Regions from separate parts of the Bradyrhizobium sp. AC87j1 genome, predicted to be linked through region 1. Evidence: predicted binding sites of a transcription regulator. Region 1 holds the regulator's gene; each other region holds the start of a gene.
What was found. Region 1 encodes LexA, which represses DNA repair genes until DNA is damaged. Its sites were predicted from a motif close to TGTTCNNNNTGTGTTCNG; they were not measured.
Positions count from the first base shown of each region.

Region 2: the regulator LexA is predicted to act here: its motif matches at 5,152-5,169, upstream of ruvC (crossover junction endodeoxyribonuclease RuvC).
Region 3: the regulator LexA is predicted to act here: its motif matches at 4,126-4,143, upstream of recA (recombinase RecA).

Region 1 is NZ_PTFE01000005.1:85,680-95,242, forward strand. It holds gene CV770_RS05160 (hypothetical protein) at 31-465, opposite strand; gene lexA (transcriptional repressor LexA) at 1,033-1,734, opposite strand; gene CV770_RS05170 (molybdopterin molybdotransferase MoeA) at 1,911-3,122, opposite strand; gene CV770_RS05175 (hypothetical protein) at 3,350-3,556, opposite strand; gene CV770_RS05180 (HAD family hydrolase) at 3,724-4,347, opposite strand; gene CV770_RS05185 (alpha-hydroxy acid oxidase) at 4,361-5,494, opposite strand; gene CV770_RS05190 (S41 family peptidase) at 5,837-7,174, shown strand; gene CV770_RS05195 (SDR family oxidoreductase) at 7,249-8,001, opposite strand; gene CV770_RS05200 (bifunctional diguanylate cyclase/phosphodiesterase) at 8,311-9,563, opposite strand, start outside.
Region 2 is NZ_PTFE01000128.1:465-10,027, reverse strand. It holds gene CV770_RS36680 (type 1 glutamine amidotransferase) at 1-590, shown strand, start outside; gene CV770_RS36675 (nuclear transport factor 2 family protein) at 799-1,266, opposite strand; gene ybgC (tol-pal system-associated acyl-CoA thioesterase) at 1,360-1,809, opposite strand; gene CV770_RS36665 (metallophosphoesterase) at 1,878-2,798, opposite strand; gene ruvB (Holliday junction branch migration DNA helicase RuvB) at 2,925-3,959, opposite strand; gene ruvA (Holliday junction branch migration protein RuvA) at 3,980-4,597, opposite strand; gene ruvC (crossover junction endodeoxyribonuclease RuvC) at 4,594-5,121, opposite strand; gene CV770_RS36645 (YebC/PmpR family DNA-binding transcriptional regulator) at 5,332-6,078, opposite strand; gene CV770_RS36640 (methyl-accepting chemotaxis protein) at 6,289-8,034, shown strand; gene CV770_RS36635 (methyl-accepting chemotaxis protein) at 8,213-9,563, shown strand, end outside.
Region 3 is NZ_PTFE01000017.1:33,416-42,978, forward strand. It holds gene CV770_RS11815 (PaaI family thioesterase) at 50-514, opposite strand; gene CV770_RS11825 (hypothetical protein) at 881-1,177, shown strand; gene CV770_RS11830 (hypothetical protein) at 1,282-1,536, shown strand; gene CV770_RS11835 (DUF6894 family protein) at 1,546-1,779, opposite strand; gene CV770_RS11840 (hypothetical protein) at 1,938-2,135, opposite strand; gene CV770_RS11845 (DUF2798 domain-containing protein) at 2,491-2,748, shown strand; gene CV770_RS42545 (hypothetical protein) at 3,414-3,581, opposite strand; gene CV770_RS11850 (hypothetical protein) at 3,737-3,937, opposite strand; gene recA (recombinase RecA) at 4,236-5,324, shown strand; gene CV770_RS11860 (hypothetical protein) at 5,438-6,418, shown strand; gene gcvP (aminomethyl-transferring glycine dehydrogenase) at 6,535-9,402, opposite strand; gene gcvH (glycine cleavage system protein GcvH) at 9,420-9,563, opposite strand, start outside.

The DNA of each region.
Region 1 (9,563 bases):
ATCCTGGCCCTCGACCTGTCGGCCGGGGCGTCAGCCGATCGGCAGTCGCGTGACCGTCGGGCGACTGTCGGCGATGATCTGCGGCTTGTGCTCGCGCTCGCCGATCGGCTGGGTCACGGGCAGTTGCAGCACGGTTGCGCGCTGGCCTTCGACGAGCTGCGTCACCAGCACGGATTTGCCGTCCGGGAATTCAATCGCATCATGATGGCGATCGGGAATGTGCGGATCGATCTTGCCGAACTTGCCGACGCGGGAGTTGACGGTGCGCGTCCAGATCCAGCGGTTGTCGTAACGGACGTTGTCGGCGAAAGCGAGCTCCGTTCCCGGCAGCAGGCAGACCGCGACGGAGAGATCGGCTTCGGAGGCGAAGCCGCGGGTCGAGGTGCCGCGGAATGTTGTCGTGACGATCGTCTCGCCGACTTCTGCGGGGCGCGTCGCGACGGCATGCAGGCTGTAGTCACACATCGGGTGCTCCTCAATGCAGAGATAGCGACCCGCACCTCTTTCGGAGGCGCAGGCCCCTACCAGAGTGGAAGCACGTGACGGTCTGCTTGGTTGTAGGCAAATCTACGGCTGGGATCCGCGAGCCCCGATCACATTATCTTTTCCATCTTTTCCGAATTCGATAGGAACAAAGTCGGCTTCCGTGCATTTGGCAGGCGCGCGTCAACGACCGGCGAAACCAGCCAGCCCGAGTATCGTCAGCTCGGCTGTGTACGCGGTCGTTGCGGATTTTCTAGATCACGGCCGTGTCCTTGCCGACATGATGATGCAACCAGCGTCGCTGCGGCTGCGCTCAAACGATCTGGCGCATTTGGGCTGTCTCCCTCGAACTCGAAAGGCCGCGAAGCGATGTTGCTTCGCGCGGCCTACCGAGGATGTCGCGAAAGGAGGAGGGGCCGGACAATCTGTGCAGTACCAGAAGGGCTATCCCGCCGGAGCGGACCATCATCCGCTCCGATCTCTGATCGGCGATGCCGATCGAAGGCGCGCGCGAGGCGCTGACTACTTCCGGTATGAGTAGTTCCGGTATCAGTACTTGCGGTAAAGCCCGATCAGCTTGCCCTGAATCTTCACGCGGTTTGGCGGCAGGATGCGCACCTCGTAAGCGGCATTGGCGGGCTCCAGTGCGATCGAGGCGCCGCGGCGGCGGAAGCGCTTGAGCGTGGCTTCCTCGTCGTCGATCAGCGCCACCACGATATCGCCGGTATCGGCGCTCTCGTTGCGCTGGATCAACGCCATGTCGCCGTCGAGGATGCCGGCCTCGACCATGGAATCGCCGCGCACTTCGAGCGCGTAATGCTCGCCGGAGCCGAGCATGTCGGGCGGCACGCTGATGGTGTGGCTGCGGGTCTGCAATGCCTCGATCGGGGTGCCGGCCGCGATTCGGCCCATCACCGGCACCGCAACGGGTCGCTCGCCCTCGTCTGCGGACGGGCTGGAGCTCGCGCGCACCTTGCCGAGATTGCCCTCGATGACGCTTGGCGTGAAGCCGCGTCGGTTGCCGGCGGCAGCCTGGAGCTCCGGCAGCTTGATCACTTCGATGGCCCGGGCGCGGTTGGGCAGGCGGCGGATGAAGCCGCGCTCTTCGAGCGCGGTGATCAGGCGGTGGATGCCTGACTTCGAGCGCAGGTCGAGTGCATCCTTCATCTCGTCGAAGGACGGCGGCACGCCGCTTTCCTTCAAGCGTTCGCTGATGAACCGCAGAAGCTCGTATTGTTTGCGCGTTAACATCTCGACCAAAGTCCCCCGGTTGATGTCGTTCGATTCCGAGACGATGAATTCAGCGATAAGCCGCTACATCCTCGAAACAAATCATGAACGGACACTATATGTTCGATACATGTTCCGCAACTGCTTAATTTAGCGTGAACAAGACGGAGCGCGCGGAATGCGTGTGGCCGCGCAGGTCAGACGGGGAGCCGCAGCACCTCGCAAGGGCTGCCGGCCTCGGCCTTTGGCGCAAACGGTGCGCGCACGAGAAGTACCTGTGCTGCAGCAAGATTCGCAAGCAGAGAGGAGTCCTGATGGCTGACGGGAAGGGCGACGAGCGTGCCGTCGTCGCGCAGCTCCAGGCGCGCGCGCAGATAATCCTCGCGCTGGTCGTTGGCGCCGAGATCGCGGCCCAGCACGACGCGCTCGCGATGGTGATGAATCACCGAACGGCCCGACAGGGCGCGAATCAGCGGCACCATGAACAGGAAGGCGCAGACATAGGACGACACGGGATTGCCGGGCAGGCCGATGACGCCCATCGTCCCTAAGCGTCCGTGCATCATCGGCTTGCCGGGCCGCATCGCGATCTTCCAGAACGCCATCGCGATGCCTTCGTCCTTCAGCGCCTGCTGGACCAGATCGTGGTCGCCGACCGATGCGCCCCCGGTCGTGACCAGGACGTCGGCGCCGCTTTCGCGCGCGCGGCGGATGCCGGCGGTGGTGGCCTCCAGCGTATCGGCGGCGACACCGAGGTCGATGGTCTCGGCGCCCTCGCTGCGGGCGAGCGCGTGCAGGGCGTAGCCGTTGGAATAGACGATCTGGCCGTGCCCGGGCGTTGAGCCCGGCATCACCAGTTCATCGCCGGTGGCGAGGATCGCGACCTTCGGGCGGCGGCAGGCGGCGAGATGCGGGTGATTCATTCCAGCGGCGAGGGCGAGATCGCGCTCCGTCAGACGGGTTCCCTTGCGCAGGAGGACGTCGCCCTCGCGGAAATCGACCCCGGCGGGGCGGATGTGCCGACCCACGATCGCGGCTTCCTTGATCGTTATTTGCTTGCCCTCGGCGATCGTGTCCTCCTGGATCACGACTGCGTCCGCGCCGTCGGGAACGACGCCGCCGGTGAAGATCCGCACGGCTTCGCCGGCGCCGACCCTTCCCGTGAACGGACGGCCCGCTGCGACCTCACCGATCATCGTCAGCCTGGAATCGATTGTCGCTGCGTCGGCCGCGCGCACGGCATAGCCGTCCATCGCCGACATCGCCTGGGGCGGTTGGGTACGCCGCGCAGCGACGTCCTGCGCGAGCACGCGATGGTAGGCTTCGTCGAGTGAAACCATCTCTGCAGGCAGCGGCTCTGCACCCGCCAGCACCGCAGCAAGGGCGTCGGAAACCGGCATCAAGGCCACGGCGAAACTCCTGCTCGGCACGTTCGGACGAAATGTTCCGACAGTCTTCTAGCCGAGCGCGGGAGCAGAGGCAAAATTGCGGTGCGGGCACGATTTATCCTGCCGCTTCCGGCCCTGGATGGAAAGCGGGCTCAGGCCTGGTGTGGCATGATCCAGAGAACGAGACCGATCGGCAGGAGGGTGGCCATGGCGAGGACGAGAATGACGAGCGCCACGGCCAGCATCGCTCAACTCCCGCTCGGCCGGTCCGGCCCGTCGTCCAGCGCGACGTCGGGAGCCTTCGGGCCTTGATCCTTGTCGGGCAGCGGATCGGCCTGGGATTTCAGGTCGGCGGCCTTGCTGATCAGCTTGGCGGAAAGGTCAGAATCCGAGGTGGTTCTTGCGAATTCAAGCAGGAGAGAGGCTTGCTTGGTGAGATAGGTTTTGCCCAGCACGTCCATAAGTCCGGTGTAGAAGTCCCAACGGACTCAAGAGTCCGGAAGGGGCCATTCCGTTCCCGGAACTCCGTACAAAAATGCACAAAGCGCTCTGGTTCCTCATTTTGGGCAAATTGGTTCCGGGAGGGCTGCCCGACCTTGCGCCTCCCACTGAGCGGAGATCGTCAGATGCCCAATGCCTTCAAGGCGTTCCCGACGTCGCGCGGCGACGTCACGTGCACCGCCGTCAGCCCGCGCGACCGCGCGCCCTCGATGTTCTCGGCGAGATCGTCGAAGAACACGATGCGCCCTGCGGGCACGCCGATCGCGGCGACGACATGGTCGAAGGCTTCCGCGTCCGGTTTGCGCAGGCCGATGCTTGACGACAGATACAGCGCGCGGAAATGGCCGAGCAGTTCGCCGTATTCCTTCGAGAAATAGTCGACATGCGGCCGGTTGGTGTTGGAGAAGGCGTAGAGCGGCATCTGTTTCGCCGCGCGCGGCAGCAGCTCGGCGATATCAGGCATCTCGCCGGCGAAGATCGCGTTCCAGCCTTCCAGGAACTGCGCGTCCGAAATGCCGATGCCGAGCGATGCACGCAGCGAGGCGAAATAATCCTCGTCGCTGATCTTGCCGACCTCATGCAGCCGGTAGGCATCGTCACGCACATAGCGCGCGACGATGGCCTCGGGCTGGCAGCCGGCATGTCCCGCCCAGCAGGCGATCGCCTTGGAGAAATCGATGTCGAGCACCACGCGCCCGAGATCGAACAGCAGCGCATCCGCGCTGCCGGGAGAGAGCGAAGTCATTGCGTCCTTTCACTCAGTATCGATACGGATCGTGGTCGAACAGCGGGAATGCGCTGAACACGCTCGGCGGGTTGGTGGCGGTCGCCGGATGCAGGCAGGATTTGTCCACCTCGGCAAATGACGTGGCGCCCAAAAGGCCGAGGCAGCGCAGCACCTCGTCCTCCAGCAGCTCCAGCATCCGCGCGACGCCGGCCTCGCCAGCCGCCGCCAGCGCCCAGCATTGCAGCCGGCCGATGCCGACCATGTCCGCGCCCGCCGCGATCGCCTTGACGATGTCGGTGCCGCGGCAGATGCCGCCGTCGACCATGATCTTGGCGCGGCCCTTCACGGCCTCGACGATCTCGGGCAGCACATGCATGGCGCCGCGGCCGTGGTCGAGCTGGCGGCCGCCATGGTTGGAGACGTAGATCCATTCGACGCCGTGATCGACCGCGATCAGGGCGTCCTCGGCGGTGGCGATGCCCTTCAGGATCAGCGGAATCCTGAACTTGTCCTTGATCATCTTCACGGTCCGCCACTCCAGGCCCTTCTGGAAATCGCCGCCGGTGGCACGCAGGCGGCTCTCGCGAACGTAGCGCTTGGCGATGTCGCGTTCACGACGGCTGTAATGGGCGGTGTCGACGGTCAGGCAGAAGCCGGCATAGGCGCTCTTCTCGGCCCGGCTGACGACATCGGCGACAAAGGCGTCGTCGCCGCGGACATAGAGCTGATAGAGCCGCAGCGCATCCGGCGCGGCTTCGGCGGTCTGCTCCAGGCCGGGCTCGGACACCGAGCTCAGCATGTGCGCCGCACCGAAGGTGCCGGCAGCGCGCGCGACGCTCGCCGCGCCATCCGGATCGAAGATCTCGAGCGCGCCGACCGGGGCGAGCACCACCGGCAGGCGCATCTTGCGGCCGAACTGCTGAACCGAGCCGTCGACCTTGCGGACGTCGCGCAGCACCCGCGGGCGGAAGGCGATCTCGTCCAGCGCCATGCGGTTGCGGCGCATCGTGGTTTCGGTCTCGGCGGCGCCGACGATGTAGTCCCAGGCGTTCTGGTTGAGGTTGGCCCGCGCTTTCCGAATGAATTCGTGCAGGTTCTGGAACGGCTCGTTGCTGGCGCCGAGCTCGACGTTCCGTTCCGGCCGGATCCGGGGTGCTTCGTTCATTGTTATCCTCCCGAGAATTTGAAGCCTTGTGTCATCGCCTAACCCGTCCAGCGCTCCAAAACCATCCTAAAATGGCATGGCTGCGCGGCGTGGACGGGCGCACCTATTCCCCCTTGGGGCGGGCCAGTCCTGCAACGTTGCCAAAAGTTTAGGCCTGAACGAAGCGATTTTTGCGGTGTACCGGTCGGCGGTGCGTCCCGGCCTTGAAGAAACCAGAATGGTATTGTGAGAAGTGGACTGGATCGCCAATTGCATGGCGCGTCCCAAATCTGCTTCCCAAGTCTCGAGAGACGAGCCCAGGCAAGCTCAAGCGAACCGCCAAGCAAAAAGGCAAGCCCACCCATGCGGAAAACCCTGCTGTTCCCTCTGGGCGCGCTCACCGGAGCGTGTCTCACCCTTCTGGTCGCCAGCCCGCACGGTGGTGTATGGGCGGCACGGGCGGCAGCGAGCGCGGACGATGCCTATTCCCAGCTCAACCTGTTCGGCACGGTGTTCGAGCGCGTCAAGGCGAGCTATGTCGAGAAGCCCGACAACGCCAAGATGATCGAAGGCGCGATCACGGGCATGGTGACCTCGCTCGATCCGCATTCGCGCTACATGAACGCGAAGGCCTGGACCGAGATGCAGGAGACCACCTCCGGCGAGTTCGGCGGCCTCGGCATCGAGGTCACGATGGAAGACGGTCTCGTCAAGGTCGTTTCCCCGATCGACGATACGCCCGCCTCGAAGGCCGGCCTGATGTCCGGCGACCTCATCAGCAAGATCGACGGCGAGGCCGTGCAGGGCATGACGCTCGAGCAGGCCGTCAACAAGATGAAGGGCCCGGTCGATACCAAGACCAAGCTCACCATCGTGCGCAAGGGTGCTGACGCGCCGCTCGACGTCGCGATCACGCGCGAGATCATCCACGTGCGCCCGGTGCGATTCCACGTCGAGAACGGCGACATCGGCTATATCCGCGTCACCTCGTTCAATGAGCAGACCACCGACGGCCTGAAGAAGGCGATCGCCGCGATCTCCAAGCAAGTGCCGCAGGAGAAGCTCACCGGCTACGTGATGGACCTGCGCAACAATCCGGGCGGTCTGCTCGACCAGGCCGTCTCGGTGTCGAGCGCCTTCCTCCAGCGCGGCGAGGTCGTCTCGACCCGCGGCCGCAGTCCGGAAGAGACCCAGCGCTTCACCGCGCATGGCGGCGACCTCACTAGGGGCAAGCCGCTGGTGGTCCTGGTCAATGGCGGCTCGGCCTCGGCTTCCGAGATCGTGGCCGGCGCGCTGCACGATCACAAGCGTGCGACCATCATCGGCACGCGCTCGTTCGGCAAGGGTTCGGTGCAGACGGTCATTCCGCTCGGTGCCGGCAATGGCGCGCTGGCGCTGACCACCGCGCGCTACTACACGCCGTCCGGCCGCTCGATCCAGGCCCAGGGCATCGCCCCCGACATCGAGATCCTGCAAGACGTGCCGCCGGAGCTGAAGGGCCGCATGGACACCATGGCGGAGTCCCAGATGCGCGGGCATCTCTCAGCCGGCGAGGGCGGCGAGCAGACCGGATCGCAATCCTACGTTCCGCCGAAGGAGGAGGACGACAAGGCCCTGCATGCCGCGTACGACTTCCTGCACGGCGTCACCGCCAATGCGGTGGCCGCAAAGCCCGCGTCGAAGGCCGCGGTGCCGAACTAGATCTTACGCCCCCCAGACATCGATCGCCCGGGAGTGGATGTCCACTCCCGGGCGAATTTGTTTTGGGCCTCGCCTCAGCTCGGGTTCAGGGCAGCAAAGGTCGCCTCATAGCGGCCGTCGCGCTCGGCCCATCGTCGTGCACGGTCGCGTTCAACCAGCACTTCATCGCGGGGATGTCCCCGCAGTTCCAGCAACTGCATGACTTCCGCGACATAGGCAGCAAGCGGCATGGCGCGTGCATCGCTCGCCTGCTGCGTGCCGGTGAGCTCGGTCTGCACATAGGGTGGCGCAAGCTCCAGCACCTCGACCGGGATATTGCGGAGCTGATGCCGCAGCGACTGCAGCCAGGAATGCAGGAATGCCTTGCTGGCGCAGTAGGTCGGGAAATCGGCACGCGGCACGAAGGCGAGGTTCGAGCTGGTCGCGATGATGGTCGCGTTGGATTGCCTCTTCAGCAACGGCAGACATGCTGCCGTCACGCGCAGCACGCCCATGATGTTGGTCTCGACGATGGCTTGTGCGTCCTGAACATTCCAATCCGCGCTCATGTCCTCCGGACGCGAGATGCCGGCATTGACGATCACCACGTTGAGCTCGGGGAAACTCGAACGCACCTCGGCCGACAAGCGTGGCAATGCCGAGGGATCGTCAAGGTCGAGCGATAGGCCGATCAGGCCGGGACGTTCGGCCGCGATCTGATCAAGGAGGGTCTGTCGTCTTCCGGTGACGATGACGCGGTTGTCGCGGTCGTGGAAGGCTTCAGCGAGCGCGCGGCCAATGCCGCTGGTGCCGCCGGTGACGAGGATCGTGTTGCCAGTCATTTTCATGTTGCTGCCTTTCGACTGAGGTGAAGGCCACGGCAACTCCTGGACTCCCGACGACGAACAATCCGACAAGACAGCCCCATCGCGGCGCCGATGGGCCGCGGTGAATCAACGTCTTGAATGGGGTCCGCAAGCAGGGGAAATGGCATACCGTGGCGTCTCGTGAATCGAGAACTCCCTGCTGGGATCCTCTCGACAAAGGACGCGTTGGATGACGGTAACGCCTACGGCAGCGCCGTCTGACACGGAGCTACGGGTGCGGAGATACTTTGGGCGCCCGTGATCGTCAAGTCCGAGGTGAGGGCGGCGAGCCTAACTCGCCTCGCGGCGGCGGGCTTTCGCGCCGCCGCGCTGGGCGAGCCGGCTGCGATGCAGCGCGAACAGCTCCTGCACCTTGTCGGCGGGCTTCGCGGCGCTGAACAGATAGCCCTGCATCTCGGAGCAGCCGAGCGCGCGGAGCAGACGCTGCTGCTCCTCCGTCTCGACGCCCTCGGCCGTGGTGGTCATGCGGCGCGCGGCCGCCAGATTGACGACGGCCTGGACGATGCTGGCCGAGCCGTCGGGGCCGCCGATGTCGTCGACGAAGCAGCGGTCGATCTTGATCTTGTCGAACGGGAAGCGGTGCAAATAGCTCAGCGACGAGTAGCCGGTGCCGAAATCGTCGAGCGCGATGCGCACGCCGATGGCGCGGAGCTGGTGCAGGATCGCCAGCGCCGTGTCGTCGTCGCGGATCAGCACCGCCTCGGTGATCTCGAGCTCGAGCCGGCTCGCCGGCAGGTTGGAAGCAGCGAGCGCCGCCATGATCTTCAGCGCCAGCGTGCCGCTCTTGAACTGCACCGGCGAGACGTTGACGGCGAGGCGGATGTCGTCGGGCCAGTTCGCAGCGTCCCGGCAGGCGGTCGCCAGCACCCATTCGCCGATCTCGTTGATCAGGCCGGTATCTTCGGCGATCGGGATGAACTCCGCCGGCGAGACCATGCCGCGCGCGGGATGACGCCAGCGCACCAATGCCTCGCAGCCGGTGATGCGATCATCCTTCAGGCTGAGGCAGGGCTGGTAATAGACCTCGAGGCCGCCATCGCGCCCCCCTTGGGCGATGGCGTGGCGCAGGTCGCTCTCGAGCTGCCGGCGCTCGCGGACCTTGGCATCCATCTCCGGCTCGAAGAAGCGATAGGTGCGGCGTCCGGCGGACTTGGCGGCGTACATCGCCATGTCCGCGTTCTTGAGGACCTGGTCGAGCGCCGTGCCGTGTTCCGGCGCGAGCGCAATGCCGATGCTGGCGTCGGTGGTGAGATGGTGGCCCATGCAGTCGAACGGCGCGCGGATGGCGGCGAAGACCCGTGCGACCAGCTCGTTGACCTGGTCGAGCGACGCCACCGCGCTCTGGACGATCGCGAATTCGTCGCCGCCGAGCCGCGCCACGAAATCCGCCGGGCCGGCACAGCGGCGCAGGCTTCCGGCGATCGATTTCAACAGCTCGTCGCCGACGAGATGGCCGAGCGCGTCGTTGACGCCCTTGAACTCGTCGATGTCGATGTAATGCACCGCGATCTGTTCGTCGTTGC
Region 2 (9,563 bases), on a different contig from region 1:
TCGTCAGCATCCCGAATGGCGACGCGCTTCCCGATCCGGGCAAGCTCGAGGCCGTGCTGATCACCGGCGCGGCGGCCGGCGTCTATGACGGGCTCGACTGGATCGCGCCGCTGGAAGCTTTTGTCCGCACCGCCTACGCCAACAAGACGCCGATGGTCGGAATCTGCTTCGGCCATCAGCTGATCGCGCAGGCGCTCGGCGGCACCGTGCGTAAGTCGGAGAAAGGCTGGGGCATCGGCCGGCACGTCTATCAGGTGCTGCCTGAGAACGGCGTCATTGCCGGCGAGGAGGTCGCAATCGCCGCCTCACATCAGGATCAGGTGATCGAGCCGCCCAACGATGCGCTGACAATCCTGTCGTCGGAGTTCACCCCGCATGCCGGCCTGCTCTACGCCAATGGCACGACGCTGACCGTGCAGCCGCACCCGGAGTTCGACGTGGCGTTTGCGCAAGTGTGCTGCGATCTGCGCGACGGCAAGACGCCAGAAGACGTGTTGGCGACGGCGCGCGCATCGCTGGCCGAGCCGATGGATAATGCGAAGCTCGGTGGGGCAATTACGAGGTTTCTGGCGAAGCGCACGGCGCCGTAGTCGACGAAACTCGCGGCTGCTCTTCTTCCCTTCTCCCCTTGTGGGAGAAGGCGGCGCGAAGCGCCGGATGAGGGGTCTGTCTCAGCGCATTCAATAAGAGTTGGAGTCGCGGAGAGATACCCCTCACCCGTCTCGCCGCTATGCGGCGAGCCACCCTCTCCCACAAGGGGAGAGGGTGCAACGCGCTCGCCGCGCTATCTCGCGAACATCAGAACGGATCCGTCCCCAATCCCGCAACGTCCGCCGGCCGCGGTCCCGGCGCGGTCCAGTGAAAGCGGCGGTCCTTCTCCGCAATCGCGATATCGTTGATCGACGCTTCGCGCCGCTTCATCAAGCCGTGCTCGTCGAACTCCCACTCCTCGTTGCCGTAAGAGCGATACCACTTGCCGCTCGCATCGTGCCATTCGTACTGGAAGCGCACGGCAATGCGGTTCTCGTCGAAGGCCCAGAGGTCCTTGATCAGGCGATAGTCCTGCTCCTTCTCCCATTTGCGGGTGAGGAACGCGACGATGGCCTCGCGGCCCTGCAAGACCTCGGAGCGATTGCGCCAGCGGCTGTCCTCGGTATAGGCGAGCGAGACGCGCACCGGGTCGCGTGAATTCCAGGCGTCCTCGGCCATGCGGGCCTTTTGCGCGGCGGTCTCACGGGTGAAGGGCGGAAGCGGCGGGCGCGACATGATGGCCTCATCGGTGGGTCGGGGCCGCAATCTATCGCCGCAAATTGTGGAGTCGATAGGCCATCACAAATCGGGCGATCACTTATCGGGCGATCACGAAATCAGATCGGCCTTCATCAATGCGCGGATCGATTTCGGGATCGGCTGCGCGCGGCCGCCGCTGATGAAGGCGACGCGGACCTCGGCCTTCACCAGAACTTCCGCGCCGCGACGCACTTCCTGCGCCAGCATGATCGAGGCGCCCTTCACCGCAACCGGCCAGGTCACAACGTCGAGCACGTCGTCCATCCGCGCGGGCTTGAGGAAATCCAGATGCATCGAGCGCACCACGAAGGCGAAGCCCGCGCCTTCCGTCTCCACCTGATCGAACAGCGCCTGCTGCTCGGCGCCCATCAGCCTGAGGTGATTGGTGCGGCCGCGCTCCATGTAGCGCAGATAATTGGCGTGATAGACGATGCCGGAGAAATCCGTGTCCTCGTAATAGACGCGGACCTGCATGTGGTGGCGGCCGTCGCGGATCTCGCCGTCGAGATGAGCTGTCACGTCGCGAGCCTCTTCGCTTGTCGCTATAGGTCCGTTTTGCGCAAAAACGGCCGGACGCGCAAGCGTAGCTAGGACACAGCGAGCCCTGTCCTTCCCAGCGTCACCTCGACGATCTCGGGCGGCACGCCGACGCGGACCGGCATGATGCTGCAACCGAGGCCACCGGAGACAATGAGGTCGCATTTCAGGCGGAAGTGGCCATAAGCGAGGCGCAGGCCGTTCTTGGGCGAAACCGCCGGCGACCAGCCAAGCAGGCGAACCTGGCCGCCATGGGTATGGCCGGACAGTTGCAGCGCGACGCGCCCGGGTACGAGCGGCGCGATGTTGGGCTCGTGCGCGAGCAGGATGACCGGCGCATCGTCGGTGACCTTCGCCAGCGTGCCCGCAAGATCGTCGGCGCCGAAGCGGCCGATGCTGCGGAAGCGCCGCGCCGGCAGGAAGGCCAGCTGATCGCCGAGCCCGGCAAGCCAGAACGGGCGGCCGTCCTTGGTGAGGCGCACGACGTCATTCTCGTAGACCGGGATGCCGGCCGCCTCCAGCGCCCGATGCGCGATGGTCGGTCCGTGCCCCGCCTGCTGCACGGTCCTGTCGTCCCAATAATCGTGATTGCCCATGACGGCATGGACGCCGAGCGGTGCCTTGAGTCCGGCCAGCACCCTCGCCCATTCGCGCGACGGGATGAGGCGCGTGACGTGGTGAAGGCCGGCGACATAGTCGCCGAGCAGCACGACGAGATCGGCATTCAGCGCATTGGTACGGTCGACGATGCCCTCGATCCGCTCCAGCGACATCCAGGGATCGCAGGCGTGGATGTCGGCGATGGCCGCGATCTTCAACGGAAAATCCGCCGGCCATTGCCGCGGCTTCGGATGATAGCGGGTGACGCGAAGCCGCAGCACCGGCTCGACGCCGACGCCGTAGGCGGCGGTCGAGATGCCGAGGGCGGACAGACCGCCGATGGAACGGATGAAATGACGGCGCGTGATCATGGAAACCCGATCGAGATGCGCCTTGTTGATGCGGTCCGATTGGAGCGGAATTGGGGTGCATTCGTGCAGACCGTCTGCACGAGATTACCAGAAATTCATGAAAGGAGCGCGCTGTATTGGCGCAGCTCAGTCGTCGCTCTCGTCCGTGCCGAACAGGCCGAATTGTGCCGCCGCATCGCGCGAGGGCTCGGCGATGCCGAGATGACGAAAGGCATGCGAGGTGAGCAGCCGGCCGCGCGGGGTGCGCTGGAGATAGCCGCACTGGATCAGATAGGGCTCGATGATGTCCTCGATCGCATCGCGCGGCTCGGACAACGCGGCGGCCATGGTCTCAACGCCAACCGGGCCGCCGCCATAGTTCATCGCGATGGTCGTGAGATAGCGACGGTCCATCGCGTCGAGGCCCGCGGCATCGACCTCGAGCGCGCTCAGGGCGTGGTCGGCGATCTTGCGGTCGATCTTGTCGGCATCGGCCGCCGAGGCGAAATCGCGCACGCGGCGGAGCAGGCGGCCGGCGATACGCGGCGTGCCGCGAGCACGGCGCGCGATCTCGTTGGCGCCGTCGGCGCTCATGCCGACATTGAGCACGCGCGCGCCCCGACTGACGATGCTTTCGAGCTCCTCGATCGTGTAGAAATTGAGCCGCACCGGAATGCCGAAACGATCGCGCAAGGGATTGGTGAGCAGGCCGGCACGCGTGGTGGCGCCGACGAGGGTGAATTTCGACAGTTCGATCTTCACCGAGCGCGCCGCCGGGCCCTCGCCGATGATGAGGTCGAGCTGAAAGTCCTCCATCGCGGGATAGAGCACCTCTTCCACCGCCGGGCTCAGACGATGGATCTCGTCGATGAAGAGCACGTCGCGCTCTTCGAGATTGGTGAGAAGAGCTGCGAGATCGCCGGCCTTGGCGATCACCGGCCCTGACGTCGCGCGAAAGCCGACGCCCAGCTCCTTGGCCACGATCTGCGCCAGCGTGGTCTTGCCGAGGCCGGGGGGACCTACGAACAGCACGTGATCCAGCGCCTCGCCGCGCTTGCGCGCCGCCTCGATGAAGATGGAGAGGTTCTTGCGCGCCTGCTGCTGGCCAACGAAGTCGGACAGCGATTGCGGACGCAGCGCGGTGTCGCCGACATCGTCGCTGCGGCGCTCGGGCGAGACCATGCGGTTGGCCTTGGGATCGCTCACTTCGCCAGTTCCTTCAGGCCGAGGCGAATGAGCTGCGCCGTCTCGGCGTTCTCACCCGCGCTGCGCGATGCGGATGCAATGGCGGCGGCCGCTTGCGGCTGACCATAGCCGAGATTGACCAGCGCGGAGATCGCGTCGGCGACGGGCCGCGGCGCCCGCTGGTCGTCGACGGCGCCGGCGAGATGCACCACGGCGGGATCGACATTGGCGAAAGCCGGCGCCTTGTCCTTCAATTCGGTGACGATGCGTTCGGCGACCTTGGGACCGACGCCGGGCGTGCGCGCCACCGCGGCCTTATCGCGCAGCGCAATGGCGTTGGCGAGATCGGAAGGCGCCAGCGTGCCGAGCACGGCGAGCGCGACCTTGGCACCGACGCCCTGCACGGTCTGCAGCAGGCGAAACCATTCGCGCTCCTGGTCGGTGCGGAAGCCGAACAGTTTTATTTGGTCCTCGCGGACATAGGTCTCGATCGACAGCACGGCAGCCTCTCCCGGCGAGGGCAGATGCTGCAGTGTACGCGCCGAGCAATGCACCTGATAGCCGACGCCGCCGACGTCGAGGAGCACATAATCCTCGCCGTAGGAATCGATCAGGCCCTTGAGCTTGCCGATCATAACCCCGCCACCTTCAGCCTGAGCGCCGTGCTCTGGCGATGATGGGCGTGGGTGATGGCGATGGCGAGCGCGTCGGCGGCGTCGGCGGACGGCGGCTCGGCCTTGGGCAGCAATATCTTCAGCATCATCGCGATCTGTTGCTTGTCGGCATGGCCGGCGCCGACCACGGTCTTCTTGACCTGGTTCGGCGCGTATTCGGCGACAGAGATACCGAACATCGCGGGCGCCAGCATGGCGACGCCGCGGGCCTGGCCGAGTTTCAGCGTCGCAACGCCGTCCTTGTTGACGAAGGTCTGCTCGACCGCGGCTTCCATCGGCTTGTGGTCGGACAGGACGGACGCCAGCCCCTCGTGGATCGCGAGCAGCCGGCTGGCCAGCGGCAAATCGTCCGGCGGTTCCACCGAACCGCAGGCGACGTAGATCAGGCGATTGCCCTCAGCCTCGATCACGCCCCAGCCGGTGCGGCGGAGGCCAGGGTCGATGCCGATGATGCGAACGGGGCCACGAATCGGGAGCGCAGTCATGGGCCAGTGATAGCGGCTGGCTGCCGTTGGGGAAACAGAAACAGAACGGAAGTAACAGGGGAAGTGACGGTCTCGTGCCCCGGGCGCGACGCAGCGCAAAGCGGTGTGGCGCTGAACCGGGCCCAGTTGTCGCCGGTACTCGAGGTGTCATGGGTCCCGGCTCTGCGCAGCAGCGTTTCACGCTGCAGCGCGTCCGGGACACGGTGGACTTCAGCCGCCCATCTTCGCGACCAGCGCGTCCGAGACCTCGAAATTGGCGTAGACGTGCTGGACGTCGTCGTGCTCGTTGAGCAGATCCATCAGCTTGAGCAGCTTCTCGCCGGTCTCGTCGTCGACGGCGACCGTGTTCTGCGGCTTCCAGATCAATGCGGCCTTGCGCGGCTCGCCGAACTTGGCTTCCAGCGCCTTGGCGACGTCGCGATAGCCTTCGGTCGAGGCGTAGATCTCGTGGCCGGCTTCGCTGGAGACGACGTCGTCGGCGCCGGCCTCGATCGCCGCATCGAGCACGGCGTCGTCGGAGGCCACGCTGCGGTCGTATTCGATGATTCCGGTGCGGTCGAACATGAAGGACACCGAGCCGGTTTCGCCGAGATTGCCGCCTGACTTGGTGAAGAAGGAGCGGATGTCGGAGGCGGCGCGGTTGCGGTTGTCGGTCAGCGCCTCGACGATGACGGCGACGCCGCCGGGGCCATAGCCCTCGTAGCGGATCTCGTCATAGTTCTCGCCCTCATTGCCGAGCGCTTTCTTGACGGCGCGCTCGATATTGTCCTTCGGCATGTTCTCCTGGCGCGCGGCGATGATGGCGGCGCGCAGGCGGGGGTTCATGTTGGGGTCGGGCGTGCCCAGTTTGGCCGCGACGGTGATTTCCCGCGCCAGCTTGCCGAACAGCTTCGACTTCTGGGCATCCTGCCGCCCCTTGCGGTGCATGATGTTCTTGAATTGGGAATGTCCGGCCATGCGTGGTCTCTCGGGGGTCTCTTGGAATCGTACGCCAATGAGGGTGGGAAACGCGGCCTTATAGGCCGCCAACCCACCGGAATGAAAGGGTCTCGGATACTTTAAGGTAACACCGTACAGGCCCCTGCCTAGAGGTGAAGCATCGTTAACCCTGACTTCATTCCAGCCTGCGAAAATAACCTCCGAGCGTCCCCCGACAAGAGAGACCTGATGGCATTCGGACTATTTCGGAAGCGTCTGCCGGATATGGCCGCGCCCGTGGCAGCCGCAGAGGCCGCGCCGCCGGTGGCCCAGTCCGAGCCCGCCCCAACCGAAGGTGATTCCGCGCGGGAGATCCTGGAATTGCTGGAACTCGAGCTTGGCTCGATGATCCGCCAGCTCGAGCGCGCCGCCAATTCGGTGGCGGGCGGCGCCGAAGCGACCGCATCGACGCTTGCCGCCATTCGCGACCGCACCGACGCCCTGACCGGCCGGACCAATGCCGCGCAATCAACCGCCTCCACCTTCGCCCATGCCGCCGACAAGTTCACCCAGTCGGCGCTGGGGATCGGAGCGCAGGTTCGCGAGGCCGGCAAGCTCGCCGACGAGGCCAGCGCCGCGGCGCAGGAAGCCCGCGCCAATGTCGATCGCTTGCGCGAATCCTCCGCCGCCATCGGCAATGTCGTCAACCTGATCGCGCAGATCGCGCGGCAGACGACGCTGCTCGCGCTCAACTCGACGATCGAGGCCGCACGCGCGGGCGCTGCGGGAAAAGGCTTTGCGGTCGTCGCAACCGAGGTCAAGGCCCTCGCGGTGCAGACGCAAGGCGCGACGGAAGAGATTACGAAGAAGATCGACGCGCTGCAGCGCGATGCCGCCGGCTCTGCCGATGCCGTGCACCGCATTTCGCAAGCGATCGAGGCGATCCGCCCGGTCTTTGAGACCGTCAACGGCGCGGTCGCCGAGCAGAACGCCACCACCAGCGAAGTCTCCGGCAACGCCGCCAGCGCCTCGGAGTTCATCGTCTCTGTCGGCGAGAGCGCAGCCGAGATCGATGCCGCGACCAAGGCGGCCGAGAGCCATGGCGAGAACGTCGCCAGTGCCGGCAAAGCCGTCACCACCTTCGCACAGAAGCTGAAATCGCGCTGCGCCGTGCTGCTCCGCCAGAGCGAGCACGACGACCGCCGCAAGACCGAACGGCTGCCCTGCCATCTCAAGTTCGAGAGCCCGCGCGGCGTGATGCCGGTCTATGAAATCTCGATGGACGGTGTGCTGATCGGCGGCGCGGATGCAGGCCGGCTTGCACCGCAAGCGATGATCGAAGGTACCCTCGAAGCCGTCGGCGCCTGCCGCCTGCGCGTGATCGAGCAATCCAAGGCCGGGGCCCGCGCGCAATTCGTTGGTCCCAATGCCGAGCTCCGCGAAAAAATCGAGGACAGGCTCTGGGCGATCCACGAAGAGAACACGGAGTTCGTCACCCGCGCCATGGAAGCGGGCAACGCGCTGACCCAGATCTTCGAGCAGGCCGTTGCCCGCGGCGAAGTTGGGATCAACGACCTCTTCGACACCGACTACGCCGAAATCGCCGGGACCAATCCGCAGCAATACCGCACGAAATATCTCGACTGGGCCGACCGCGCGCTGCCGCCGTTCCAGGAGGTCTTTCTGGCCAAGGACCAGCGCATGGCGTTCTGCGCCATGGTCGACCGCAACGGCTTCCTGCCGGTGCACAACAAGATCTATTCGCACCCGCAGCGACCGGGCGACGTCGCCTGGAACACAGCCAATAGTCGCAACCGCAGGATATTCAACGATCCGGCGGGGTTGGCGGCCGCACGCAACCTGCGCTCGTACCTGGTGCAAAGCTATGCGCGCGACATGGGCAACGGGAATACGGTGATGATGCGCGAGATCGACGTTCCGATCCGCGTGCAGGGCCGGCACTGGGGTGGATTCCGCACGGCTTACAAGCTCTAGAGCCTGGTCCGAAAAAATGTCCCGCAGTTTTTCGAGCGGAATAGAGAAATAAGGCGCGAATTGCGCCTGAGTGCACGCTCAGGCAAGACGCCGGCCGCGAATCATCCTTTTAAGCTGAATTGAAATGGGAATGCCGCCGTGAGCCGGGTTGCGGCTCTGACTGGAGGACTCATCGAACATGTCCGTCGTACAACTTGCAGTCATGGACACCGACTCCAATCGCACGCTGGCCGAACGGCTGATTGATCAGCTTGCCGACCGCATCGGCGGCCTCGGCGTGGAACTCGCCGATATCGCCGGCAACGTCCAGGAAGTTGCAAACCGCGTCGCAAACCAGTCGGAACGGTTCCACCATCTCCAGGAGACCGCCGAGACGATGGTCTCGGCCAACCACGATATCGCCAATGCATCGCAGGCCGTGCAAACGACCACGTCCGCGGCGGTCGGCGAGATCGCGCAATCGCGCAGCGCCGTCGACACCGCGGTCAACCACATCTCCGAGCTCGTCGCAGCGGTGGAGCGCATCGAGGCGCGCCTCAGTGCCGTCGGCTCGGCGCTGGCGCAGGTCGCGAAAGTCTCCGGCTCGATCGAGGCGATCGCGAAGCAGACCAATCTGCTGGCGCTGAACGCAACGATCGAAGCCGCCCGCGCCGGCAATGCCGGCCGCGGCTTTGCCGTGGTCGCAAGCGAGGTGAAGAATCTCGCGGAAGCCACCCGCCAGGCCACGCACCAGATCTCCGACACAGTGCGCGATCTCGACGGCCAGATCGAAGGTCTGATCGGCGAGAGCAGCGACGCTTCGCAGCGCGCCAAGACCGCCGGCGAAGGCGCCCAGCAGATCTCCGGCATCATCTCTCGGGTCCAGCAGGGCTTCGCCTCCGTGGAGGCGGAGATCGGCAGCGTCACGCGCGCGGCGACCTCCAATCTCGGACATTGCGACACCGTCATCAGCGAACTGAACGAACTCGCCAAGGGCGTCGACCTCTCCTCGCGCGACCTCAAGAACGCCGATCAGCGCGTGACAAAGCTGCTCGACACCTCCGAAGGCCTGATAGCGATGATCGCCGACAGCGGCGTGGAGACATCGGACGCTCCGCTGATCCGAATCGTCGTCGAGACCGCGAAGCGGATCTCGACCGAATTCGAGGCCGCGATCGATCGCGGCGACATCACGCTCGACCAGCTCATGGACGAGACGTATCGCGAAATTCCCGGCACCGATCCAAAGCAGTACCTCACCAACTACGTCGACTTCACCGACCGCGTGCTGCCCGCGATCCAGGATCCGATCCAGAAATCCGATCCCCGCATCGTGTTCTGCGTCGCCTGGGCCAAGGGCGGCTATCTGCCGACCCACAACCCCAACTACCGCCTGCCGCAGGGCAAGGACCCGGTCTGGAACAACGCCAACTGCCGCAACCGCCGCCTGTTCAACGATCGCGCGGTGCAGAAGGTCGCAGCGAACACCAAGCCGTTCCTGCTCCAGACCTACCGTCGCGACATGGGCGGCGGGCAGTTCGTGCTGATGA
Region 3 (9,563 bases), on a different contig from region 1:
AGAGCCGCGGTGCGCTTTGCGCCCACGCGGCTCTCTTCTTTTGAGATGCTCAGCCCGGCAGCATCGCGAACGCGCTCGATACCATCGCGATCGGTTTGTTGTCGGTCGCCGAGAGCAGCGTGACGCGGCCAAAGCTCATGGTGCGCCCGAGCCGCACCACGCGCGCGTCCGCCAGCACGTCCGACGAGGAAACCGCGCGCATGAAATGTGTGGTCTGGTCGACCGTGGTCATGGGGCGGTAGCCGCGATTGGCCGCGAGGTTCGCGATCACCATCGCGGTGTCGGCGAGCGCCATCAGGGCTTGGCCGCAGACCATGCCGCCGTTCCGGCACAAGCGCTCCGAAAACGGCATGCGCAGGAGTGCGCCGGGCTGCCAGTCCGGCGCATCCGCTGGCTGCACGTGCTCGAGGCGCTCGACCGCGAGATTGAGATCCTGGACCCAGGGCGCAATAATCTCGCCGAGGATGCGTCTGGCGTCGGAGAGGCCGAATTCGGTGTCTGGCTGCATTTGCATTGCTGGCGCGCTCTCCTGTATTGCCGGATGTTTCGACCCATTGTGCGCGCATCGGCGCGGCAAAGTCACCCGGTCTGGCGCCGGTCCCGTCGGCTTGAAAATGCCTGACTTGGCCCGATATGATGGCTTGCTCGGGGTATGGGTGGATGATGTTGCGTCGGTGTGTCCTCGTCTTTTGTATGGCCGCGCTCGGCCTCGCGCTGAGCGGGTGCACCAAATGCGGTCCGATCTGGGACGACTGGCTGCATGCGCCGAAATCGTGCAGATCGGATCGGCTCTAGCGGGCCTCGGCGGTCGCGACCGGCCGCGACAAGGATGACCAGGCACGGGCGAACCGTGCCTCCATGGATGATCAAGGAGTAGACGATGAAGCTTTTCCGTTTGGCCGCGGTGCTGGCCGTGCTGGCGGGACCTGCCTATGCGCAAATGCCCAATCTGAATTTGCTGCAGGACGCCCCGAGCAAGACCCCCGAGGAAAAGGCCGCGGAAGCCGAGCGTGACAAGGCCTACAAGGAAACGCTGAAGAAGATCCCGGATTCCAAGACCTCCAACGATCCCTGGGGCGGCATGCGCGCCGATCCGCCGAAGCAGCCGGCGGCGCCGAAGGCCTCGGCCGCAACCAGCGCGCCGAAGAAGTCCAAGAGTGGCACGGCCGCCAACTGACCGCAGCTCCGTCCGGGGGCAGCACAACGCCTTTCGGACGGGACTCCTCTTCACCCGGCTCGCGCCCTACATTGGGCTGAGCGTAGCGCGTAGAGGAGGAGGACATGGCCGACCGTCCGCGGGATCTCGCCGAGCGGATGGCGGGCCGGCGCAAGATCGCCGGCAAGCCGGGCCAAACGGTCGGCGACGGCTATCTGCGCGAGACCTTCACGCTGCCGCGCGCGGCGGCGCGGGAAAGGGCGCAGGCCTTCTTCGCCCGCTACCCCAAGGCCGGCTATATGAGCGTTGTCGAGAGCTGGCGCGAGCTGCCCGGCGGCGATATCGAATTCACCATGCGGCGGCTGCCCAGCGCGGATTGAAGCTGCTTGCTAGTCGAGGGTTTCGGCAACGATGCGGATCCGGAACACGGGCTCCTTGGTCTCGTCCAGCAGCTCCATGTGCCATTCGGAATTTTCCTGGAGCTTGCGGGCAATGCCGGCGGTCATGTCGGCGCAAACATTGGTCATCTCTTTCCAGGCCGAATTGCGATCGGCAAATTCCGTCGCCTGATCGGCGCAGCCGGAGTAACTTCCATTCCGGATTCGAAAGAAATACAACGGCATAGCTGGCACCGATCGCGCGCGTGATGGCCTCGTCCCCAGGGCCATGGGCGCGCGCAGTCCAATCCCAAACCACCGCCAGATCAATTCCGGGCGGCTACGGATGATGTTCCGCCGGGACCGCCAGCCGCGGCGCAGAAAGCGCCATCCGATGCCGACCTTCATCCGGCCGGTTCAGGCCGCTTGGCCGATCGCTTCAGCTCCCGGTCGATACGCAGCTGCACGCGCCGAATCGCCAACAGATCGATTTTCGTCTCGGTCTTGCCGGTCTTGACCTGCTCGCCAATGCGGAACTGCCACTGCCAGATTCCGGGAATCGCCGTCTTGGCGACGGTGAACTCGACGCCCCTGTGATTCATGGCGACCTCCCACGATTCACTCTCCATGACTGCAAACATGTTGGGCGTCCCAATATTTCCGGAGACAAGCAAATTTTGTCGGTAAGCCCCGGATAGCTCGGGGATATCTCGAAAGCGCGCCGGCCCCGAAACAAGCCAAGCCGGCTCTCGAAAGACGCCGGTCCGTGAGACAGTGAGGCTGTCGCATACCCGTGGTTCTCCGACCATGAACAAAGTTCCTGGGCTGCACCCGGCTGCGCCGGTGCGCCGAATCGGACGGGCCGCAGGGGCCCCCGCGGAGGGTTACCGGTTTCCGTGCAAGCGGCGGCATATGCCTTGCTTGGTCTGGCGACGGCAAAAACAGCAAGGGCCCGTCATGCTCGGCATTCCCCGCCGCTACAGTCATTTCGTCTTCGGCATCATCCAGTCCGGACTGACCTCGCTGATCGCGGCGGGAATCGCCAGCTTGCCCGCAGCCAGCGCGATGAGCTTCGTCGGGCACTGGATGGTGTCGTGGCTGATCGCCTGGGCCGCGATGCTGCCGATCGTGCTGCTGGCTGCGCCCGCGATCCGCGCCTTCTCGCTGCTCCTGACCCAGGAGGAGCGGGACCCGCGAGCCGCCCGGCAAGGATGAAAAAACCCCGCCTGGGGAGAGCCAGACGGGGCAAAAAGTTATTGGAGGCTGAGGTGCTGGGCTGCAACACCATAGCCTCATCATCCTAGCCGGCTCCGCTTACGGCAGCCTGACAGGCGGCAGATTTCCGAGCCCGACCACTGAGGCCGCAGACTGGCCCCGCACCGGTCCCAATTTCGACATCCGTTCGCACAACTGCGGACACACCGGTCGGCAAGATTCCACAGCGTTCGGCGCAGCCATGGGGGAAACGTGGCACGCCGACCACGGGGTGGCATCATGGATAACGTAGAGCGGTCATTCGCCGCCGCGACAGCGGCTGGCTTCGTGGTGCTGGTGATCGGCCTCGTGCTGCTGGCGCTGCTTTAGGACAGGCGCAGCCTTCCCCTGGATGATGGGTACGGGGTTGCCGCATTCTCAAAAACTGGAAAACAACCCCATGCACAGTAGGCCGCATGGAAATTCAGTTGTCTTTTCAATGGATTAAGTTTGGTGTCTAGATGCCGTCATGGCGCTCTGTGGGCCGGTCAAATCGGCCCGACCTGGGCCTCCCGACAGATTGCGGTGATAAGGCGACCGCCTCCCGCCGCCACCCAAGGTCTTAAAAAGGGCCGCCACCGTATCGTCGGTGCGCGTTTGTCAGCTTCGGAAGCCCCCGGCCGGATCTAGTGGATCTTGATTTCGTTCAGGGGAAGGTGGAGCTCGGCGGCGCGCTCTTGGCGGTCCTTCTTGCGGAACTCGTTTTCCGCGCGCTCGAACTTCATCAGCTCCTCCTGTGCCGCCTCCAGCAGGGGATTGCGCCTGATCGTATCGCGGTTGGTGTTGTCCGTCATGACTGAGGTCCCCAGAGTTGCGGTCCCATCCTGGAGAAGGCCCGAGACCGCGAAAAGGTTCGTTGCCGCAGGATTACGGAATTCTGACGGCGGCCGGGCCATGCGTCTTTGATGCGCGTCAGCTTCGGCCGGGGAATCACGTTGCGGCAGCCCTGCTATTTCGGCGGCTGCAGTCCGGGGGGTATGACCCAGTCGTGCAGGTGATTGGCGACGTCGGCTTGGCGGGCCTTCTTGAGCAGGGCGTCCCGCTCGGGCCCGGGCGGAAGCCTCGAGGCTTGCTCCTCGACCTGCTTCACCCATGCGGAGAGCCGGTCCTGAAGCGTCAGCTGCTGCTTGAAACGTCGCCGCCTGGACATGGCGCGCTCCTTTCCGTGCGAGGAAGGCGGGAGCGCAATCGGCGTTCTCATCACCGATAGTGGCCACGCTTCGTGCGGTGATGGCCCATTGAGGACCATTAACGGGAGCCGCGTCTGTCCAGTTGTGTGCACAACGCGAATGGGGAGGGGGACGTGGAGATGCTCACGGACAACCCCCAAATCTGCAAAAGAACATATTGCGAACCTAGAACAAATGGGGTACGTTGCTTTTATCGCCGAGCCGCCTCGCCAATCGTTTGTCCCTCACGCGAATCCTCGCCATAAGGAGCACGACCCAATGTCCGCCACTGCCCTGCGTATCGTCGAAGGATCTTCCATGGACAAGAGTAAAGCTCTGGCCGCCGCGCTCTCCCAGATCGAGCGCCAGTTCGGCAAGGGCTCGGTGATGAAGCTCGGCAAGAACGACCGGTCCATGGACATCGAGGCGGTGTCGTCAGGCTCGCTCGGGCTCGATATCGCGCTCGGCATCGGCGGCCTGCCCAAGGGACGCATCGTCGAGATCTACGGGCCGGAATCGTCGGGCAAGACCACGCTGGCGCTGCACACGGTGGCGGAAGCGCAGAAGAAGGGCGGCATCTGCGCCTTCATCGACGCCGAGCACGCGCTCGACCCGGTCTATGCCCGCAAGCTCGGCGTCAACATCGACGAGCTTCTGATCTCGCAGCCCGACACCGGCGAGCAGGCGCTGGAAATCTGCGACACGCTGGTGCGCTCGGGTGCGGTCGACGTCATGGTGATCGATTCGGTCGCCGCGCTGGTGCCGAAGGCCGAGCTCGAGGGCGAGATGGGTGATGCGCTGCCGGGTCTGCAGGCGCGTCTGATGAGCCAGGCGCTGCGCAAGCTGACCGCCTCCATCAACAAGTCCAACACCATGGTGATCTTCATCAACCAGATCCGCATGAAGATCGGTGTGATGTACGGCTCGCCGGAAACCACGACAGGCGGCAACGCGCTGAAGTTCTACGCCTCCGTCCGCCTCGACATCCGCCGCATCGGCGCGATCAAGGAGCGCGACGAAGTGGTCGGCAACACCACGCGCGTGAAGGTGGTGAAGAACAAGCTGGCGCCGCCCTTCAAGCAGGTCGAGTTCGACATCATGTACGGCGAGGGCGTCTCCAAGATGGGCGAGATCCTCGATCTCGGCGTCAAGGCCGGCATCGTCGAGAAGTCAGGCGCCTGGTTCTCCTATGACAGCCAGCGTCTCGGCCAGGGCCGCGAGAACTCGAAAGCGTTCCTGAAGGCCAACCCCGACATCACCGCCAAGATCGAGACCTCGATCCGCCAGAACTCCGGCCTGATCTCCGAGCAGATTTTGGCCGGCACGCCGGAGAGCGACGCCGACGGCGAGGAGCCGGCGGAAGAGTAAGATCTAACGCGAAGAGTTTTCGCGAGGAGCGGGCGCTGAAGACGTTGAGTTGCCGACGTCGTCAGTGCCCGTTTCGTTTTGCGTGAGGGTGGGGCGCGCCGACGATGAAACGGATGATTCTGACCAGTTCGTCCGGCGCTGGCCTCACCTATGCCGATCGCGCTGACATGGTCGTCCCGTTGATCTTTCGATTCGTATCTGGGCCCCTGCCTACGTCGCACCACCTCGAAGCGTACCTCAAGGGAGGCCGTCACATCGGCGAAGTGCGGTGGTCCGATCTTGTTGCCCGATCTCCCGAGATGGGCCTCGCGCACAAACAGCTCCCGCTAGATTGGTTCTGCAAAGCCTACGGCTTCGATCTCATCGAACTCTGGTTTGATCCGCGTCCGAACGATCAATTGCAGCTGGTCTGGATTCTCGATTACCTGCGCTCACAATCCTACATGGCCGAGCGACTTAAATTGCGGCTCGTCGATTTCGATCTGCTCGAAGCAGACGCTGTGAGGCTGCGCGATCGTGCCGTGCGGGTGTTCGACGTGACGGAGCCCGACTTCGAGGCCGCTCGCATGGCCTGGGAAGCTTATCGGGCCCCCACGCCGGAGCTCTGTTTTGGACTGCTGGGGCGTGAGTTTCCCACGCTGCCCTTCCTGAAGCCGGCGATGGAGCAATTGCTGGCAGAACTGCCGTCAACGACGACGGGACTGGGCGCGACGGAATCGCGGCTTCTCGATCTGATTGCGGCAGGCTACAGCCGCACAAAGGAGCTGTTTCAGCCGGGCGGGCTGCTCGAAACGCGCGTGTTTGACCAGTGGGAGCTTGGGCCGTTGCTCGAAGGGCTTGCCTCCGGCCCGGTGCCGGCGATCGCAGGTCTCGATCCGAAACTCGAGACGCTTCCCCCGCACGATGCGCGAGGTCGAAACGCCGCCTTTCGCCGGAGCCGGCTGTCGCTGACGGAGTTTGGCAAAGCGGTTCTGGAAGGTCGGGAGGATTTCCGCCGGTACAATCCGATTCGGCGCTGGTGGGGCGGTACGTTGCTGACCAACGATCGACTGTGGCGGTGGCAGGAGGAGAGTCGCTCGTTGATCGCGCCTTAGGTCAGGAGCCGTAGGGTGGGCAAAGGCGCGTAAGCGCCGTGCCCACGATCTTTCACATCATGCAAAGGTGGTGGGCACGCTTCGCTTTGCCCACCCTACGAGACCTCCGTTGTGTCTTACTCCGCGGCTTCCGCGTAATCGCTCACCGGCGGGCAGGAGCACACGAGGTTGCGGTCCCCATAGACGTTGTCGACGCGCCCGACCGGGCTCCAGTATTTGTCGGCCCGCGAGGTGCCGGCGGGGAAGCAGCCCTCAGCGCGGGTGTAGGCGCGCTTCCAATCATCGTCGGCGATGTCGTGAACGGTGTGCGGAGCGTGGCGCAGCGGTGAGGCCTCAATCTTGAAGCGGCCGGCTTCGACCTCGGCGATTTCTTTCCGGATCGCGATCATGGCATCACAAAAACGATCCAGCTCGGCCTTGGATTCCGATTCGGTCGGCTCGATCATCAGCGTGCCCGGCACCGGGAAGCTCATGGTCGGCGCGTGGAAGCCGTAGTCGATCAGGCGCTTGGCGATGTCGTCGACGGTGACGCCGCTCGTATTCTTCAGCGGACGGGGATCGACGATGCACTCATGGGCGACGCGGCCCTTGGCGTTCTTGTAGAGCACCGGGAAATGCGGATCGAGGCGCGCGGCGATGTAGTTGGCGTTGAGGATCGCGATCTCGGTGGCGCGCTTCAGGCCTTCACCGCCCATCATGAGGATGTAAATGTAGGAGATGGTGAGGATCGAGGCCGAACCGAACGGCGCGGCCGAGACCGGGCCGACCGGTGCGTCGCCTTGGGTCGCCGGATGACCCGGCAGGAACGGCGCCAGATGCGCCTTCACGCCGATCGGGCCCATGCCGGGGCCGCCGCCGCCATGCGGGATGCAGAAGGTCTTGTGCAGATTGAGATGGCTGACATCGGCGCCGTAATCGCCGGGCCTGGAGAGACCGACCTGCGCATTGAGGTTGGCGCCGTCGAGATACACCTGGCCGCCATGGCCGTGCACGATGTCGCAGATCTCGCGAATGTGCTCCTCGAACACGCCGTGCGTCGAGGGATAGGTGATCATGACCGCAGCGAGATCGTTCGCATGCTTCTCGGCTTTGGCGCGGAGATCATTGACGTCGACGTCGCCGTTCTTCTCGCAGGCAACCACCACCACGTCCATGCCGACCATCGCGGCCGAAGCCGGGTTGGTGCCGTGGGCGGAGGAGGGGATCAGGCAGATCTTGCGGTGCGTCTCGCCACGCGCGGCATGGTAGCCACGAATGGCAAGAAGTCCGGCATATTCGCCCTGCGCGCCCGAGTTCGGCTGCAGCGAGATCGCGTCATAGCCGGTGATGTCGCACAGCCATTTTTCCAGGCGCGCGATCAGTGCGTGATAGCCCTTGGCCTGCTCGCGCGGGACGAACGGATGCAGCGAGCCGAACTCCGGCCAGGTCAGCGGCATCATCTCGGTGGTCGCGTTCAGCTTCATGGTGCAGGATCCCAGCGGGATCATCGCACGGTCGAGCGCGAGGTCGCGGTCACTGAGCTTGCGCATGTAGCGCAGCATCTCGGTCTCCGAGCGATGCGCGTGGAAGACGGGATGGGTGAGGAAGGAGGTCGCACGCTTCAGCACCTCCGGCAGCGCCTCGCGCGTGGTCGCCTCCAACTCGGCATAGGCGAGCTTGCCGCCGAAGGCGCGCCAGACCGCTTCGACCGTCGCGGGCGTCGTGGTCTCGTCGAGCGCGATGCGCAAGCTGGTGGCGCCGACGCCGAGATTGATCTTCTCGGCCGCCGCGCGTGCGACGATTTCGGCGCGCTTGGCGCCGGCATCGACGCTGATCGTGTCGAAGAAGTTTTCGCTATCAGGCGCGAAGCCGAGCTTGCGCAGGCCGCTCGCGAGCACGGCGGCGCGGCGATGCACATTGCGGGCGATCTGCGTCAGCCCTTCGGGGCCGTGATAGACCGCATACATCGAGGCGATCACGGCGAGCAGCACCTGCGCGGTGCAGATGTTGGAGGTCGCCTTCTCGCGGCGAATGTGCTGTTCGCGGGTCTGCAACGCGAGGCGATAGGCAGGCATCCCGCGGGAATCCACGGAGAGGCCGACGATGCGGCCGGGCAGCGAGCGCTTCAGCGCATCGCGCACCGCCATGTAGGCCGCGTGCGGTCCGCCATAACCCATCGGCACGCCAAAACGCTGCGCGGAGCCGATCGCGATGTCGGCGCCGAGTTCGCCGGGCGAGGCGAGCAGCGTCAGGGCCAGCAGATCGGCGGCAACGATCGCGAGCGCGCCCTTGGCCTTCAATGTTGCGATCGCGGGCCTGAGGTCGCGCACCGCGCCTGAAGAGCCCGGATATTGCAGCAGCGCGCCGAGCACGTCGGCCTTGTCGAGATCGGTGAGGGGATCGCCGACGATCAGGGTCCAGCCCAGCGGCTCGGCGCGGGTGCGCATCACAGCCAGCGTCTGCGGATGTACGTCCTTGTCGACGAAGAAGGCCTGCGCCTTGACCTGAGAGTGCCGCTCCGCGAGCGCCATCGCTTCCGCCGCGGCGGTGGCCTCGTCCAGCAGCGAGGCGTTGGCGACGTCGAGCCCGGTGAGGTCGCAGATCATGGTCTGGAAGTTGAGCAGCGCCTCCAGCCGGCCCTGGCTGATCTCGGGCTGGTAGGGCGTGTAGGCCGTGTACCAGGCCGGGTTCTCCAGGATGTTGCGCTGGATCACCGCGGGCAGGATCGTGCCGGAATAGCCTTGGCCGATCAGCGAGGTGAAGACCTGGTTCTGGGCTGCGAGTTCGCCCATATGCGCGATCGCCTCGGTCTCGCTGAGCGGCTTGCCGAGGTCGAGCGGGGCGGCCTGCCGGATCGAGGCCGGCAGCGTCTCCGCCATCAGGGCGTCGACGCTCTTGGCGCTGACGGTTTCGAGCATGGCGGTGACATCGCGCGCCGACGGGCCGATATGGCGGCGAACGAAACTGGCGGCGGCGTCGCCGTTGGTTTTGCGGTGCGCGGTCATCGCTTGCTCCATCGTCCTTAAGCCGTATGTGCCTTGTACGCGGCTTCATCCATCAGGCCGCCGAGTTCGCCCTTGTCGGCCATCTTGATCTTGAAGAACCACGCCTTGCCTTGCGCGTCCGAGTTCACCAGCGCCGGCTCGGCCGCGAGCTCGGCGTTGGT